2 regions of the Streptomyces sp. NPDC043908 genome follow, and region 1 is predicted to be linked to the other one. Evidence: riboswitches for the same ligand, from Rfam matches in the RefSeq annotation. Region 1 holds a riboswitch; the other holds the start of a gene.
The links. Region 1 has a riboswitch for glycine ahead of gcvP (aminomethyl-transferring glycine dehydrogenase). Riboswitches for the same ligand answer to the same signal wherever they lie in the genome.
Positions count from the first base shown of each region.

Region 2: it holds a riboswitch for glycine, as region 1 does, so the genes downstream of both, gcvT (glycine cleavage system aminomethyltransferase GcvT) here and gcvP (aminomethyl-transferring glycine dehydrogenase) in region 1, are expected to answer to the same signal.

Region 1 is NZ_JBWKEI010000002.1:821,154-828,287, forward strand. Features, by position in the region: gene AC069K_RS07955 (glutamate-cysteine ligase family protein) at 1-756, opposite strand, end outside; gene AC069K_RS07960 (hypothetical protein) at 1,247-1,834, shown strand; gene AC069K_RS07965 (DUF5999 family protein) at 2,202-2,408, shown strand; gene gcvP (aminomethyl-transferring glycine dehydrogenase) at 2,535-5,420, opposite strand; glycine riboswitch at 5,481-5,615, opposite strand; glycine riboswitch at 5,616-5,713, opposite strand; gene AC069K_RS07975 (PRC-barrel domain-containing protein) at 5,825-6,211, shown strand; gene AC069K_RS07980 (DNA polymerase IV) at 6,118-7,134, opposite strand, start outside.
Region 2 is NZ_JBWKEI010000002.1:216,190-223,323, forward strand. Features, by position in the region: gene AC069K_RS05300 (ABC transporter substrate-binding protein) at 1-951, opposite strand, end outside; gene AC069K_RS05305 (ABC transporter permease) at 1,017-2,015, opposite strand; gene AC069K_RS05310 (enhanced serine sensitivity protein SseB C-terminal domain-containing protein) at 2,393-3,190, opposite strand; gene AC069K_RS05315 (enhanced serine sensitivity protein SseB) at 3,315-4,082, opposite strand; gene AC069K_RS05320 (AAA family ATPase) at 4,159-4,821, opposite strand; glycine riboswitch at 4,949-5,071, shown strand; gene gcvT (glycine cleavage system aminomethyltransferase GcvT) at 5,215-6,327, shown strand; gene gcvH (glycine cleavage system protein GcvH) at 6,397-6,774, shown strand; gene glyA (serine hydroxymethyltransferase) at 6,800-7,134, shown strand, end outside.

The sequences.
Region 1 (7,134 bases):
GGCGCGTAGCTCGGCGGGCCGGGTGTCGGTGGCCTGCTCGAACAGCGGCGGCCGCGACTCGCGCCACAGCTCCCGGCCGAACAGGAAGGGCGCGTTGGCCCCCACCGCGATCTGTACGGCGGCGATGGCCTGCGCGGCGTTCCACACCGCCGCGAAGCGGGCAGGCGTGACCTGGAGGTGCAGCTGTACCGAGGTGCAGGCGGCTTCCGGGGTGATGGATCCCGAGGTGCAGACGAGGCGTTCGACGCCTTCGATGTCGAGGGTGAAATCCTCCCCGCGGGCGGCCACGATCTGGTCGTTGAGCAGCACATAGCGGTCGGCGTCGGAAAGGTTCGCCGAAACGAGGTCACGCTGGGCGAGCGTCGGGAGAATTCCGATCATCAGGATCCCGGCACCGACCTCGCCGGCTTTGCGCTCGGCATACCCGAGACCGGTCCGCAACTCCTCGGAGAGCTGATCGAAGACCCGCCCGCCGAGCGGGTGGGGGGCGATATTCACTTCGAGATTGAACATCCCGAGTTCGGTCTGGAAATCCTTGCTCGCAATGCGCTCCAGAACCTCCGCGTTCCTCATGCGCGGCATACCGTCCGGCCCCACGAGATTCAGCTCGATCTCCACACCCATGAGATTCCTGGGGCGATCGAACCTCCGTTCGGTCATAAGCCGCCCCAGCCCCTCCAGGCACCGCTGGAGCTTCTGCCGGTACGCGTGCCGGTCGGACAGGTCGAGCTCGGCCGCCACGACCTTCTCACCCATCGAAGCGTCCCTCCTCGAATGGGCAGCCGGTCGGTCCGGCCGCTTGCGTCACGGTCGATAATGCCCCGACTGGCTGATCTATAACGTCCCCTGGGCGGGGCCCGGGTAGTAAGCTGGTACGAACCGGCCCCGGGCACGTGCATTCGGCATACACCAACCCGCGGATACCGGTCCTGCGGGAATCGTGAGAAACACCGACGCGTTTCGGCCGACCGCCCTCGGCGGACCTTTCCTGGCCAGTCGCGTACCCCGTTCCCCGAACCGGGATGAATGCCGCATCACCAGGACCTGAATCCGACTTGCCCATAATACTGCGGACCGCTAGCCGAAACACCCCCTGAACACGTGTCGTATAAACTTCGCGAACGAGGCAGAGAGTCGGCGCCCCGGCCCCAGTCACCCGGCCCCCCTCTGACCCCGTGTCACCGCAGACAGCGCTGTCCGCAACGCCCACGCATCACCGTGTCTCCGAAGTGAGAGGCGACCCACCATGCCGCTGCATGTTCCCCCGGCTCCCGCGCCCGCCCTGCGCAGCGTCCTCGCGGCACTCGGTTCCCCCACCGCCGTCCGCGCGGCCCGCACCCCCGCCCTGCGCTCCGCACAGGGCCCGCTGACCCCCGAACTCCCGCTGCCCGTCCATGTGCTGGACCGGATCACCCCGAGCGCCCGCGCCCCGCACAGCCGCCTGGCGGGCTGGCGCTTCCTCATCAGCGACGCGGGGAGCGCGGTCGCCGCGGCGGACACCATGCTCACCCCGGACGGCTGGGCCTTCTCGCACTTCTTCGAAGGGCCCTACATCGCCTCCACCCAGCGCGCGTTGCGCCAGGCGGAGGCGCTCACCATGGACGTCGAGGCCCGGCTGCTCTCGGTGCCCGAGCTGTACATGCTCACCCTGTGGCTGCGGCGCGACCTCACGGCCGACCCCGCCTCGGGCGAGCTGGACCCGGCGGACCTGCTGGTGCCGCTGGCGCCCGCCCCGCCCGGCATCTGCGCCCACCGGCCGCACCGGGTCTCCGAGCTCCTGCCGGTGATGACCCTGAGACTCGCGCCCGCGCCGCTGCTGAGCCAGCCGGTCTGACGGGCCGGCGGGCCGCCGGGCCGGCCGGCCCCCACCGCGGTCGCACGCCTGCGAGAACCACCCGGCGCCCCGGAGCCCCCTGCGGCCCGGGGCGCTTTCGCGTACGCCCGCGCGCGCCCTCCTCCGTACGGGCTAGTCCGTAACGGCCAGTGCGAACCACCCGAAGAGGCAGGGCAGTTGAGTTGAACCGGCCGCACGAGTGATGCGTCAATATGCGGTAGGAAGTGGTGCCGCTAAATCCCTGCGGATTGACGTCCGTAGGGCAACACTGGGAGCGGACCGACCGACTGAGCAACGGGGGGCGGCCATGACCACCGCATCGAGCCGCAGGACATTCACTACTACGACGCAGCGAGAGAACGCATCCATGTGCCAGCACCAGCCAGCCTGCCCGACAGCCGACTCCGCCGACCGGGAGGCCGCGCAGCTCGTGGCGCACCACCCGGAGCAGGGCTGGAGCCTGCTGTGCAACGGCGTCCTGATCTTCGAGGACACCGGTGAGCTGCTGCCGGACGGGCGGATCATCGCCCCGCACCGGGCGCTGAACGCGGGCCAGGTGGCGAAGGCCGCCTAGCGCGGCCCGGCGGGCACAACGCCGCGACGCGCCGCACGGGAGAACAGCACCGCACAAGAAGGGGCCGGCCCGGGGAGGAGATCCCCGTACCGGCCCCGACGTATGTCAGCCGTAGACGGCCCTACTTCAGTGGTCGTACTCGTCCAGCGGAGGGCAGGAGCAGACCAGGTTGCGGTCGCCGAAGGCGCCGTCGATGCGGCGCACCGGCGGCCAGTACTTGTCGGCCTTCGAGACGCCGGCCGGGAAGACCGCCTCCTCGCGGCTGTACGCGTGGTTCCACTCGCCGCCGAGCGCCGCCGCCGTGTGCGGGGCGTTGGCCAGCGGGTTGTCGTCGGCGGGCCACTCGCCCGAGGCGACCTTCTCGATCTCGCCACGGATCGCGATCATCGTCTCGCAGAACCGGTCGAGTTCGATCAGGTCCTCGGACTCGGTCGGCTCGATCATCAGCGTGCCGGCCACCGGGAACGACATGGTCGGCGCGTGGAAGCCGTAGTCGATCAGACGCTTGGCGATGTCGTCGACGCTGACGCCGGTCGCCTTCGACAGCGGCCGCAGGTCGACGATGCACTCGTGCGCCACCAGGCCGTTGGGGCCGGTGTAGAGCACCGGGTAGTGCGGCTCCAGGCGCTTGGCGATGTAGTTGGCCGCGAGGACCGCGACCTGGGTGGCGCGCTTGAGGCCCTCGGCGCCCATCAGCCGGACGTACGCCCACGAGATCGGCAGGATGCCGGCCGAGCCCCACGGGGCGGCCGAGATCGGGCCGACGCCCGTCTCCGGTCCCGCGGTCGGCTGGAGCGGGTGGTTCGGCAGGTACGGCGCGAGGTGCGCGCGCACACCGACCGGGCCCACGCCCGGGCCGCCGCCGCCGTGCGGGATGCAGAACGTCTTGTGCAGGTTCAGGTGCGAGACGTCGCCGCCGAACTTGCCCGGCTTGGCGAGACCCACCAGCGCGTTGAGGTTGGCGCCGTCCACGTAGACCTGGCCGCCCGCGTCGTGCACCTCGCCGCAGATGTCGGCGACGTGCTCCTCGAACACCCCGTGCGTGGACGGGTAGGTGATCATCAGCACCGACAACTCGTCGCGGTACTGCTCGATCTTGGCGCGCAGGTCCGCGATGTCGACCTCGCCGTCGTCGGCGGTCTTCACCACGACGACCTTCATCCCGGCCATCACGGCGCTGGCCGCGTTGGTGCCGTGGGCGGAGGAGGGGATCAGGCAGACCGTGCGCTGCTCGTCGCCGTTGGCGCGGTGGTAGGCGCGGACCGCGAGCAGACCCGCGAGCTCGCCCTGCGAACCGGCGTTGGGCTGGATGGACACCGCGTCGTATCCGGTGACCTCGGCGAGGCGCTCCTCCAGCTCGTGGATGAGCGTGAGGTAGCCCCCGGCCTGCTCGACCGGCGCGAAGGGGTGGATCTGACCGAACTCGGGCCAAGTGACCGGCTCCATCTCGGTGGTCGCGTTCAGCTTCATGGTGCAGGAGCCGAGCGGGATCATGCCGCGGTCCAGCGCGTAGTCGCGGTCGGCGAGCTTGCGCAGGTAGCGCAGCATCGCGGTCTCGGAGCGGTGCTGGTGGAAGACCGGGTGGGTGAGGAACTCGTCGGTGCGCAGCAGCGCGCCCGGCAGCGTGTCGGCGGCCGAGGCGTCCAGCGCCTCGATGTCGCCTTCGGCGCCGAAGGCGGCCCAGACCGCGGCGACGCGGTCGCGGTCGGTGGTCTCGTCGCAGGCGATCGAGACGGTGTCGGCGTCGACCAGGTGCAGGTTGACCCCGCCGTCACGGGCGGCGGCGACGGCCTCGGCGGCCTTGCCGGGGACCCGGACGGTCAGCGTGTCGAAGTACGAGCCGTGCACGACCTCCACACCGGCGGCGCGCAGGCCCTCGGCGAGGATCACCGCGTACCGGTGGGTGCGCCGGGCGATCTGCCGCAGGCCGTCCGGGCCGTGGTAGACCGCGTACATGCCGGCCATGACGGCGAGCAGGACCTGCGCGGTACAGATGTTGCTGGTGGCCTTCTCGCGGCGGATGTGCTGCTCACGGGTCTGGAGCGCCAGGCGGTACGCCTTGTTGCCGTCCGCGTCGACGGAGACGCCGACCAGGCGGCCGGGCAGGCTGCGGGCGAACTTCTCCTGGACCGCCATGTAGCCGGCGTGCGGGCCGCCGAAGCCCATGGGGACGCCGAAGCGCTGGGTGGTGCCGACGGCGATGTCCGCGCCGAGCTCGCCGGGCGAGGTCAGCAGGGTCAGGGCGAGCAGGTCGGCGGCGACGGTGACGATCGCGCCCAGCTCGTGGGCCTCGTCGATGACCGGCTTGAGGTCGCGGACCTCGCCGGAGGCGCCCGGGTACTGGAGCAGCACGCCGAAGACACCACGCTCGGCCACCTCGGCCGGGATGCCGCGGCTGAGGTCGGCGACGACGACCTCGACACCCGTCGGCTCGGCGCGCGTCTCTATGACGGCCACCGTCTGCGGGAGGGTGTCGGCGTCGACGAGGAAGACCCCGCCCTTGACCTTGCCGACGCGGCGGGAGAGCGCGAGCGCCTCGGCGGCCGCGGTGCCCTCGTCGAGCAGCGAGGCGCCGGAGGTCGGCAGCCCGGTGAGGTCGGCGACGACGGTCTGGAAGTTGAGCAGCGCCTCCAGGCGGCCCTGCGAGATCTCCGGCTGGTACGGCGTGTACGCCGTGTACCAGGCGGGGTTCTCCATGACGTTGCGCAGGATCACCGGCGGGGTGAACGTGCCGTAGTAGCCCAGGCCGATCATCGGGGCCAGGACCTGGTTGCGGTCCGCGAGGGAGCGCAGCTCGGCCAGGACCTCGGCCTCGGTGCGGGCGCCGGGCAGACCCAGCGCCTCGGCGCTCTTGATCACGTCCGGCACCGCCGCGGCGGTCAGCTCGTCGAGCGAGCCGTAGCCGACCTGCGCGAGCATCTTCGCCTGGGCCTCGGCGTCGGGCCCGATGTGACGCTGCTCGAAGGGGATGCCACGCTCGAGCTCGGTGAGCGGCATGCGGTTGGCGGTCATTACGGAGGCCTCCTGGTCTGCACGACCTGCGAGGGGCACCACGGCGCGGGTGCCCGGACGGCCTCCCCCTCTGTCATCTCAACCTGAGAGCTTCACCGGGGCGCGTGGGGGCGTCCCGGCTTTCACCGTCGGTGAGGAAGGGGTGCGCGCACAGGCCTGAGCCCGCACGTCCCCCGTCCTGCTTTCCAGAGTGACCTCGTCCGCGCGGTACGTGGGCCTGAGAGATTCCGGGGAGGATTTGCTCCTTCGGCGCCTCCGGACATCTTTCCGGAGGACTCTCCCGCACGGGGTCAGCAGCCATCGCCAGCCTACCAGCGCGGCCCGGCCCTGATCCTTCGAGTGGCCGACGCCCCCGTTGTGCACTTTCGTAGTGTTACGAGCAGTTGCGACCTGTTGGAGGGACCGTGCAGACCGATATCGATCCGCGCAGCCTGATCGGCCGCAAGGCGTTCGACCGTAACGGCAACAAGATCGGCACGGTGGACGAGGTGTACCTCGACGACGCCACCGGAGTCCCCGAGTGGGCCGCCGTACGCACCGGGCTGTTCAGCCGGGACGCCTTCGTCCCCCTGGAACCCAGCGCCCTCGTCGACGAGGCGCTGCACATCCCCTACGACCGGGCGCTGATCAAGGACGCTCCCGACTTCGGCGTCGGCCGCCACCTCTCCCCCGAACAGGAGCTCCAGCTCTACCACCACTACGGTCTCGACATCGCCGCCCCCGATCCGCTGCCCGGCGCCGACCGCGACCGGGACTTCGGACGGCTCGCGGGTGAGGAGGACGACGCCTGACCCTCCGCGCCGCCCTGCTCCCCCGGTCCGCCGTCACCCGTCTGCTCCCGCCCGGCCCCTTCACCCGTCTGCCCGGTCGCCGCTTCCCCTGCCACGTCCACCAGCCGCAGCGGCTCGGACGGCTCCAGGTCGGGGTCGTCCACCCGGAACGTCCGCACCCGCCCGACGGCGGAGGTGGGCGTCTCGAACCGGACGGTGACCCGGCCCACCCCGCTGCCCTGCACCCAGCCGGGGCCGAACGCGCGGTGGTGCACGTCGTGCCCGGCCAGCCAGCGCCGCTCGGCCGGGTCCACCGCCTCCGGCTGTTCGGGGGCGGCCGCCTCCGCCCCGGTCCCGGCCTCGACGGGCGCCTGCTCCGCCGTGCCCTGATCACCCGCCGACCGCTCGCCCGCCGCCTGGGCGAAGAGGTCCTCCTGGGTGAAGTCGGCGAGGCCGCTGACCCCGACCCCCAGCAGACGCACGCCGCCGGTGGTGTCCACGGAGTCGAGCAGCCGGCCGGCCGCCTCGCGCACCACCGCGGGATCGTCCGTGGGCCCGCGGAGCGTCTCGGACCGGGTCAGCGTGGAGAAGTCGTATCGGCGGACCTTCAGGACGATCGTGCGGCCGGAGTGCCCGGAGGCCCGCAGGCGCTGCACACAGCGGTCGGCGAGCCGTCCCACCTCGGTCATCACCCGCACCCGGTCGTGCAGGTCCACGTCGAAGGTGTCCTCGACCGACACCGACTTGGTGTCCCGCTCGGCCACCACCGGCCGGTCGTCGAGGCCGAGCGCCATCCGGTGCAGTGAGGCGCCGTGCGCCTTGCCCAGCAGCCGTACGAGCTCGTCCTCGCCCGCCTCGGCCAGATCCGCGACCGTGGTCATCCCCGCCCTGCGCAGGTGCTCGCCCGTCGCGGGCCCCACGCCCGGCAGCGTCCTGACCGGCAT
Region 2 (7,134 bases), 600 kb from region 1:
CAGCTTCGCGCTGGTGATGACCTTCGGCTGCGTCTGCGGGGCGACACCGGTGCCGGCCGCGTCGACCGTCAGGTTGTCCGCGAGCAGCTCGTTGTCGACCGTGACCGCGTTGACCTGGAACCGGATGCTGATCTTGTCGGGCAGCGCCGGGCGGTTCGGGTCGGTCTTCGGGTCCCACTGCGGGTTGCGGACGAGGGTGGCGCTCTTGCCCTCCTCGTACGACTCGAACTTGTACGGGCCGGAGGAGATGATGTGCTGGACGTAGGTCGCGCCCTTGTCCTTGTCCCTCGGCACCGGCGCCGTCTGCGAGAACGTCGCCAGATAGTCGAAGTCCGCGAAGGCGTCCTTCAGCTTGAAGACGATGGTGGAGTCGTCCGGGGTCTCGATGGACGCGATGCCCTTGGGGTCCTTGTTCTTGTACGGACCCTCGTACTTGTCGCCACCCTCCAGGTGGGACTTGAAGTACGTCGGACCGTTGGACAGGGCCTCGGGGGCGAAGTTCGAGCGCTCGACGGCGTACTTGACGTCCTTCGAGGTGATCGGCGTGCCGTCCTCGAACTTGAGGCCCTTCTTCAGGGTGTACGTCCACGTCTTGGCGTCGGCGCTGGGCTTGCCGAGCGACTCCGCGAGGTCCGGGACCACGGTCAGGCCGTCCTTGCCGGGGGCCGGCTTGAACGTGGTGAGCGTACGGCCGTACAGGCGGGAGAAGTTCTGCACCCAGCCGTAGTACGTGTTGCCCGGGTCTAGGGAGTCCGGCACGTCCGTCATGGCGTACGTCGCGGTGCCCCCCTTCTTGTCGGACTTGTTCACGATCTGGGTGAGGGCCGCGTCGGCGGCGCTCTTACCGCTCTTGCCCTTGGAGTCGTCGTCCTTGGAGTCGTTGCACGCGGTGGCCCCCAGCGTCAGCGCCACGGCGGTAGCGATCAGAACGGTCGCTTTTCTCGTCTTCACCTGAGGAATGCCCCCTTTTGGGATGGTTGCGGCAGATGTGTCTTTGCGTGGAAGGTGCCGCGTGCTTACTTGCCTCGCGGGTCGAGGGCGTCTCGCAGCCCGTCGCCCAGCAGGTTGAACGCCAGGACCGTGATGAAGATCGCCAGGCCCGGCACGATCATGTACTGCGGGTCCGCCTCGTAGAGGTCGGTCGCGGTGGTGAGCATTCCGCCCCACGATGCCTGCGGCGGCGCGATGCCGACGCCGAGGAAGCTGAGGCCGGCCTCGAACAGGATGTTCGTGGGGATCAGGAGCGTCGCGTAGACCAGGATCGGCGCCACCAGGTTCGGCAGCAGCTCCCGGACCAGGATGAACGGACCGCGCGCGCCGAGGCTCTTGGCGGCCTCGACGAACTCGCGCTCGCGCAGGCTGAGCGTCTGGGCCCGGACGATACGGCCCATGTAGGGCCAGCTGAAGAAGCCGATCACGAAGATCAGCACACAGATCCTCAGGGGCAGTCCGGTCAGTCCGAACGCCCCGTCCTGGAGCGACGCGGAGATCGAGATGGCGAAGAGCAGCAGCGGGAACGCCAGGAACACGTCCATCGCGCGGCTGATCAGGGTGTCCGCCCAGCCGCCGTAGAACCCTGCCGTGACGCCCATGATCACGCCGATGACCACCGAGAGCAGCGTGGCGCCGCCCGCGACGAGCAGCGACACCCAGGAGCCCTCGATGATGCGGGACAGGATGTCGCGCCCGTACTGCGGGTCGACGCCGAGCGGGTGCTCCCAGCTCATGCCGCCCCAGGCGCCCTTGGGCGCCAGCAGGGCCGGGTCGATCAGGTCCTGGTGGAACTCGTTCGGGTCGAGCCCGAACGCCCACTGGATGGGCTTGGAGAGAACGGCGAGCAGGACGAGCAGGACGACGACGACGCCACCGGCGACCGCGAGTTTGTCGCGCTTGAAGCGCGTCCAGGCGATCTGTCCGAGCGAACGGCCTTCGATCTGGCTCTGCTTGGCCCCCGTGAGTACTGCCTCCGGCGGCACCTCGGCAGCCGATCCGGTGGTCTCGAGCGGTGCGGTCACAGTGCCTCTGACCCCTCCCGGCCGGCGGATGGCCGGCCCGTACCAGCCGCTGTGGCGGCTTGTTCCATCAGGTGGTGCGGTGATCTGCGACGGGCCAACGGGCCCTTGTTAGCCGGGAGTCTTCAACGCGTTCGCGATCACCCGCCAGACCTGACGGTGAATGGTTGCCTAAACGTGATGCGGTCAGATGACTTCCGTTATGCGGACGTCGTGATCGTCTGAGCGGACCAGTCAGGCACTAACCGACCAGATCGGTCATGTCGCCCAACTGCCCTGATGAGGTGGCCAATTGGGTGGACCAGCCAGGCGCAACCGGGGCAGGGGCGACTGTTGGGTACGTGTGGGGCGTATGCGGTTTGTACGACGTGCGGGGGCCGTCAGTAGGCGCGCGGGGCGGCCGGCGGATAGCCGTACCCGCCCGCCGGGGCCGCCGGGGCGGCGTGCGCCTCGCGGTCGTAGAAGGGCCGGCCCTTGGCGCGCAGCCACATCCCGACCGGGTCGTACTCGTCGGAGAGGGCGACCGTGGAGACCGGCAGCCCGTCGGGGACGGCGGCGACGGACTGCTGCATCATCGCGCGCACCGCGTCGACCGACCGCGGCCCGGTGTCGTAGAGGTCGAGGCCGATCGCGAGGTACGGGGTGCCGAGCGCGGGCTGCACCCAGGCGCGGCGCAGCGCCCGCACGGCCGGGGTGCGGTGCGCGTGCTGGGTGAGCAGGGCGTAGAACTGCGGGATCTCCACGGCCGGTTCGGTGATCCGCAGCGGGCCCGCGGGCATCCGGTCCAGGCCCGTGGCGATCCGGCGCAGATCCGGCCACGGGATGCCGACCCCGCCGCCCGGGGCGTGCGGGTTGAGCCAGATCCCGTACCGGTCGGGGTAGAGGGCGCGGGCGATGTCACGGCCGGTGACCACCTCGTGGGCCCGGTTCCAGCCACTGGCAGAGAGCTCCTGGGCGGAGGTCACACAGGGTGCGTACGCCACCCCGTCGACCTCCATGTTCCCGTACTGCGCGTCGGGGGCGCCGGGGCCGCCGTGCCACAGCAGCATCCACAGCCGGCCGGAGGAGGGGTCGGCGAGGGCGTGCAGCAGCGCCTCGTACGCGTCGTAGCGTCCGGGGGCCACCTGGCGCAGCATGTGCTCGACCTGCCCGGCCGCCGCGGTGCCTGACGCACTCACCCTGGGTCCCGCCCCTCTTCGGTCCCCCGCGGCGCCGGTGCACAGGCGGGCGGCCGTGGGGGGTCTACGGATTATGGAACCAGCTTATGCGGGAGGGCGGCGGAGCGGCCCGCGCGTGGGCGGACTAGACGGCGGACCGCGTGTAGAAGGGGCGCACCCGCTCCCGCATCCAGTCCCCCACCGGGTCCTGGGCGACGTCCAGCAGCACCAGGTTCACCGGCCAGCCGACCGGGACGCGGCCCATCGCCCGGCCGAGCGCCTCCATGGGGGCGTTGCGCCCGGCCCCGTCCCAGGTGGAGAACTCCACGCCGATGAAGAGCGCCGGCTCGTCCCCCTCGATGGAGGCGAGCGCGCGGCGGGCGGTGCGCACCACGCCGATGGCCTCGAACTCGGCGGAGGCGGCGGCCAGGAAGTCCACCGGGTCCTCCTGCCAGTCGGGCTCGAAGAGCCGCACCCGGGCGCCGGAGGCGGGGCCGTCCAGGGCGGTGCGCCCGGTCCGGCACAGCTCGGCCACGGCGGGCGGCGGCAGCGGTACGCCCACCGCGCCCTCCGGGTTGAGCGCGATGCCCAGCTGGGGCGGCAGCCCGCGGGCGAACTCGACGGCCGGCGCGATCGCGAACGACATGTGCGGGCCGACGCACTGGAGGAACTGCTGCTCGGAGCTGTAGACCGGGACGTACGGCGCGCCGTCGATCTCCATGGTGGGCAGATCGAGGTCCCGGCTGTCCTGGCCGCCGCCGTTGGGCAGCGGCACCCAGACGGGGTTGCGGCCCATGACTTCTATCAGGCGGGGGCCGGCCGTGGGGTTGCCCAGGGCCGCGGCCAGCGCCTCCTCCAGCTCGTTGCCCGGCCAGCCGCCGCCGCCCTGCGGGAGCGGGTGCGGGAAGTTCATACGCCGTCCTTCGTCTGCGGGTCGGTGCGGGTCACCGCGGGCCGTACGGGGCCGCTCGCGCGGTCCCGCGGAAACTCTAGCCCCGGCCGGACGGCTCCCCGAAGGCGATGCGCTCCACCGTCCGCGCCGCCTCCCGGTCCAGCAGGACCGCCGAGGCGACCCCCCGGGGGAGGCTGCCCGCCGCGACCGCCGCTATCAGGCGCGGCACCGCCCGGGAGTGGCGGGCGAAGGCGTACGCCGAGACCTTGCGGCCGCGTGCCGTCTGCCCCGCGAGCGCCACCTCGGGCGGGACGTCGAGCAGCACCAGATGCAGGGAGCGCCCGCGCCGGGCCGCCCGCCGCGCCAGCGACCAGCGCACCCAGGCGTGGGTGCCGCAGTCGTGCACGACCAGGCCCCCGCCCGCCCGCAGCGCCCGGTGCATCCGCAGGAAGTGGGCGACGCGGGCCACCGGGCGGTACAGCGCGTACGGCACCCCGGGCAGCCGGGCCTCCCAGGCCTTGCGGGTGTCCTGCGAGTCGATGCCGAGGCCGGGCGCCGCCTGCCGCAGCAGGGTCGTCTTGCCGCTGCCGGGCAGTCCGGAGACCACCACCACGTCGCCCGCCGCGAACCGGAGCGTGCGCGGGGTCCCTCCGGTGCTTCCGCGCAGGTCCCGCACCGCTCGCGCCGCACCGGGCGCCGTGGCGCGCTGCGCGGGCACCGCCGGACCGGCCTTCGCCGCCGTGTGCCTGTGCACCGTCATCGGTCCTCCCCTGCCGGGTCGTGCGACCCTTCCCCAATGTGCGTAAAGAGATGGTAATAAGAGCTGAGTGATGTGCCGTTCCGCGCAGCCGTGCAATGATGTGCCCGCCAACTGCATACCGGCCGCTTGAATCCACGCGGGAGAGTCCCCGGCAGTTCCCCCAAGGCCCCAGAAGGCCGGGTGGATCGCGGGGCGCCGAAGGAGCAAGTCCCTCCCTTGAATCTCTCAGGCCCCGTACCGCGTGGATGAGGCAGATCTGAAAAGCGGGTCGCGCGTTCCCGGACGGCGTGGCTCCACCCAAGGTGCAAGCCGGGTCTCCCGGCGAACCTCTCAGGTTCCGATGACAGATGGGGAGGATCGTCCTCGCCGTCATGCCCTGGGAGCCACACCCTCATGAGCAACCCCCGTCTCACCGCCCTCGACGCGACGCACCGTTCGCTGGGCGCGACCATGACCGACTTCGCCGGCTGGGACATGCCGCTGCGCTACGGCAGCGAGCGCGACGAGCACAACGCCGTCCGCACCAGGGCCGGTCTCTTCGACCTCTCCCACATGGGTGAGATCACCGTCACCGGCCCGGAGGCCGTCAAGGCCCTGGACTACGCGCTCGTCGGCAACATCGCCACCATCGGCGTGGGCCGCGCCCGCTACACGATGATCTGCCAGGAGGACGGCGGCATCGTCGACGACCTGATCGTCTACCGCCTCGGCGAGAGCGAGTACATGGTCGTCGCCAACGCCGGCAACGCCCAGGTCGTCCTGGACGCGGTCACCGAGCGCGCGGCCGGCTTCGACGCCGAGGTCCGCGACGACCGCGACGCCTACGCGCTGCTCGCCGTCCAGGGCCCCGAGTCCCCCGGCATCGTGCAGTCGCTCACCGACGCCGACCTGGACGGCCTCAAGTACTACGCGGGCCTGCCCGGCACCGTGGCCGGCGTCCCGGCGCTGATCGCCCGTACGGGCTACACCGGCGAGGACGGCTTCGAGCTCTTCGTGGCCCCGGCCGACGCCGAGAAGCTGTGGCAGGCGCTCACCGAGGCGGGCAAGGACGCGGGCCTGGTGCCGTGCGGTCTGTCCTGCCGCGACACGCTGCGCCTGGAGGCGGGCATGCCGCTGTACGGGCACGAGCTGACCACCGCGCTGACCCCGTTCGACGCGGGGCTCGGCCGGGTCGTGAAGTTCGAGAAGGAGGGCGACTTCGTGGGGCGCGCGGCCCTGGAGGCCGCCGCCGAGCGCGCCGCCGCCAAGGCGCCGCGCAAGCTGGTCGGCCTGATCGCCGAGGGCCGCCGGGTGCCCCGCGCCGGGTTCTCCGTGGTGGCGAACGGCGAGGTCGTCGGCGAGGTGACCTCGGGCGCCCCGTCGCCCACCCTGGGCAAGCCGATCGCCATGGCGTACGTGGACGCCGAGCACGCCGCACCGGGCACCTCCGGCGTCGGCGTGGACATTCGCGGTACGCATGAGCCGTACGAGGTCGTGGCGCTGCCGTTCTACAAGCGCCAGAAGTGACCCCTCGCACACGCACCGCATGACTTTTCCGTTCACCACCACTCCCCCTCGTACAGGAGAATTCTGGTCATGAGCAACCCCCAGCAGCTGCGCTACAGCAAGGAGCACGAGTGGCTGTCGGACGCCGAGGGCGGCGTCTCGACGGTCGGCATCACGGAGCACGCGGCCAACGCGCTCGGTGACGTGGTGTTCGTCCAGCTCCCGGCGGTCGGTGACACGGTGACCGCGGGCGAGACCTGCGGCGAGCTGGAGTCGACCAAGTCGGTCAGCGACCTGTACTCGCCGGTCTCGGGCGAGGTCGTCGAGGCCAACCAGGACGTGGTGGACGACCCGTCCCTGGTGAACTCCGCCCCCTTCGAGGGCGGCTGGCTGTTCAAGGTGCGCGTCGCCGAGGAGCCGGGCGACCTGCTCTCCGCCGACGAGTACACCGCGTTCGCAGGCAGCTGACCACGGCGTAAGGACTGATCTTCCGATGTCGCTTCTGAACACCCCTCTTCACGAGCTCGACCCGGACGTCGCCGCGGCCGTCGACGCCGAGCTGAACCGCCAGCAGTCCACCCTGGAGATGATCGCCTCGGAGAACTTCGCTCCGGTCGCGGTCATGGAGGCCCAGGGCACGGTCCTCACCAACAAGTACGCCGAGGGCTACCCCGGACGCCGCTACTACGGCGGCTGCGAGCACGTGGACGTGACCGAGCAGATCGCGATCGACCGGGTCAAGGACCTGTTCGGCGCGGAGTACGCCAACGTCCAGCCGCACTCCGGCGCCTCCGCCAACCAGGCCGCCCTCTTCGCGATCGCCCAGCC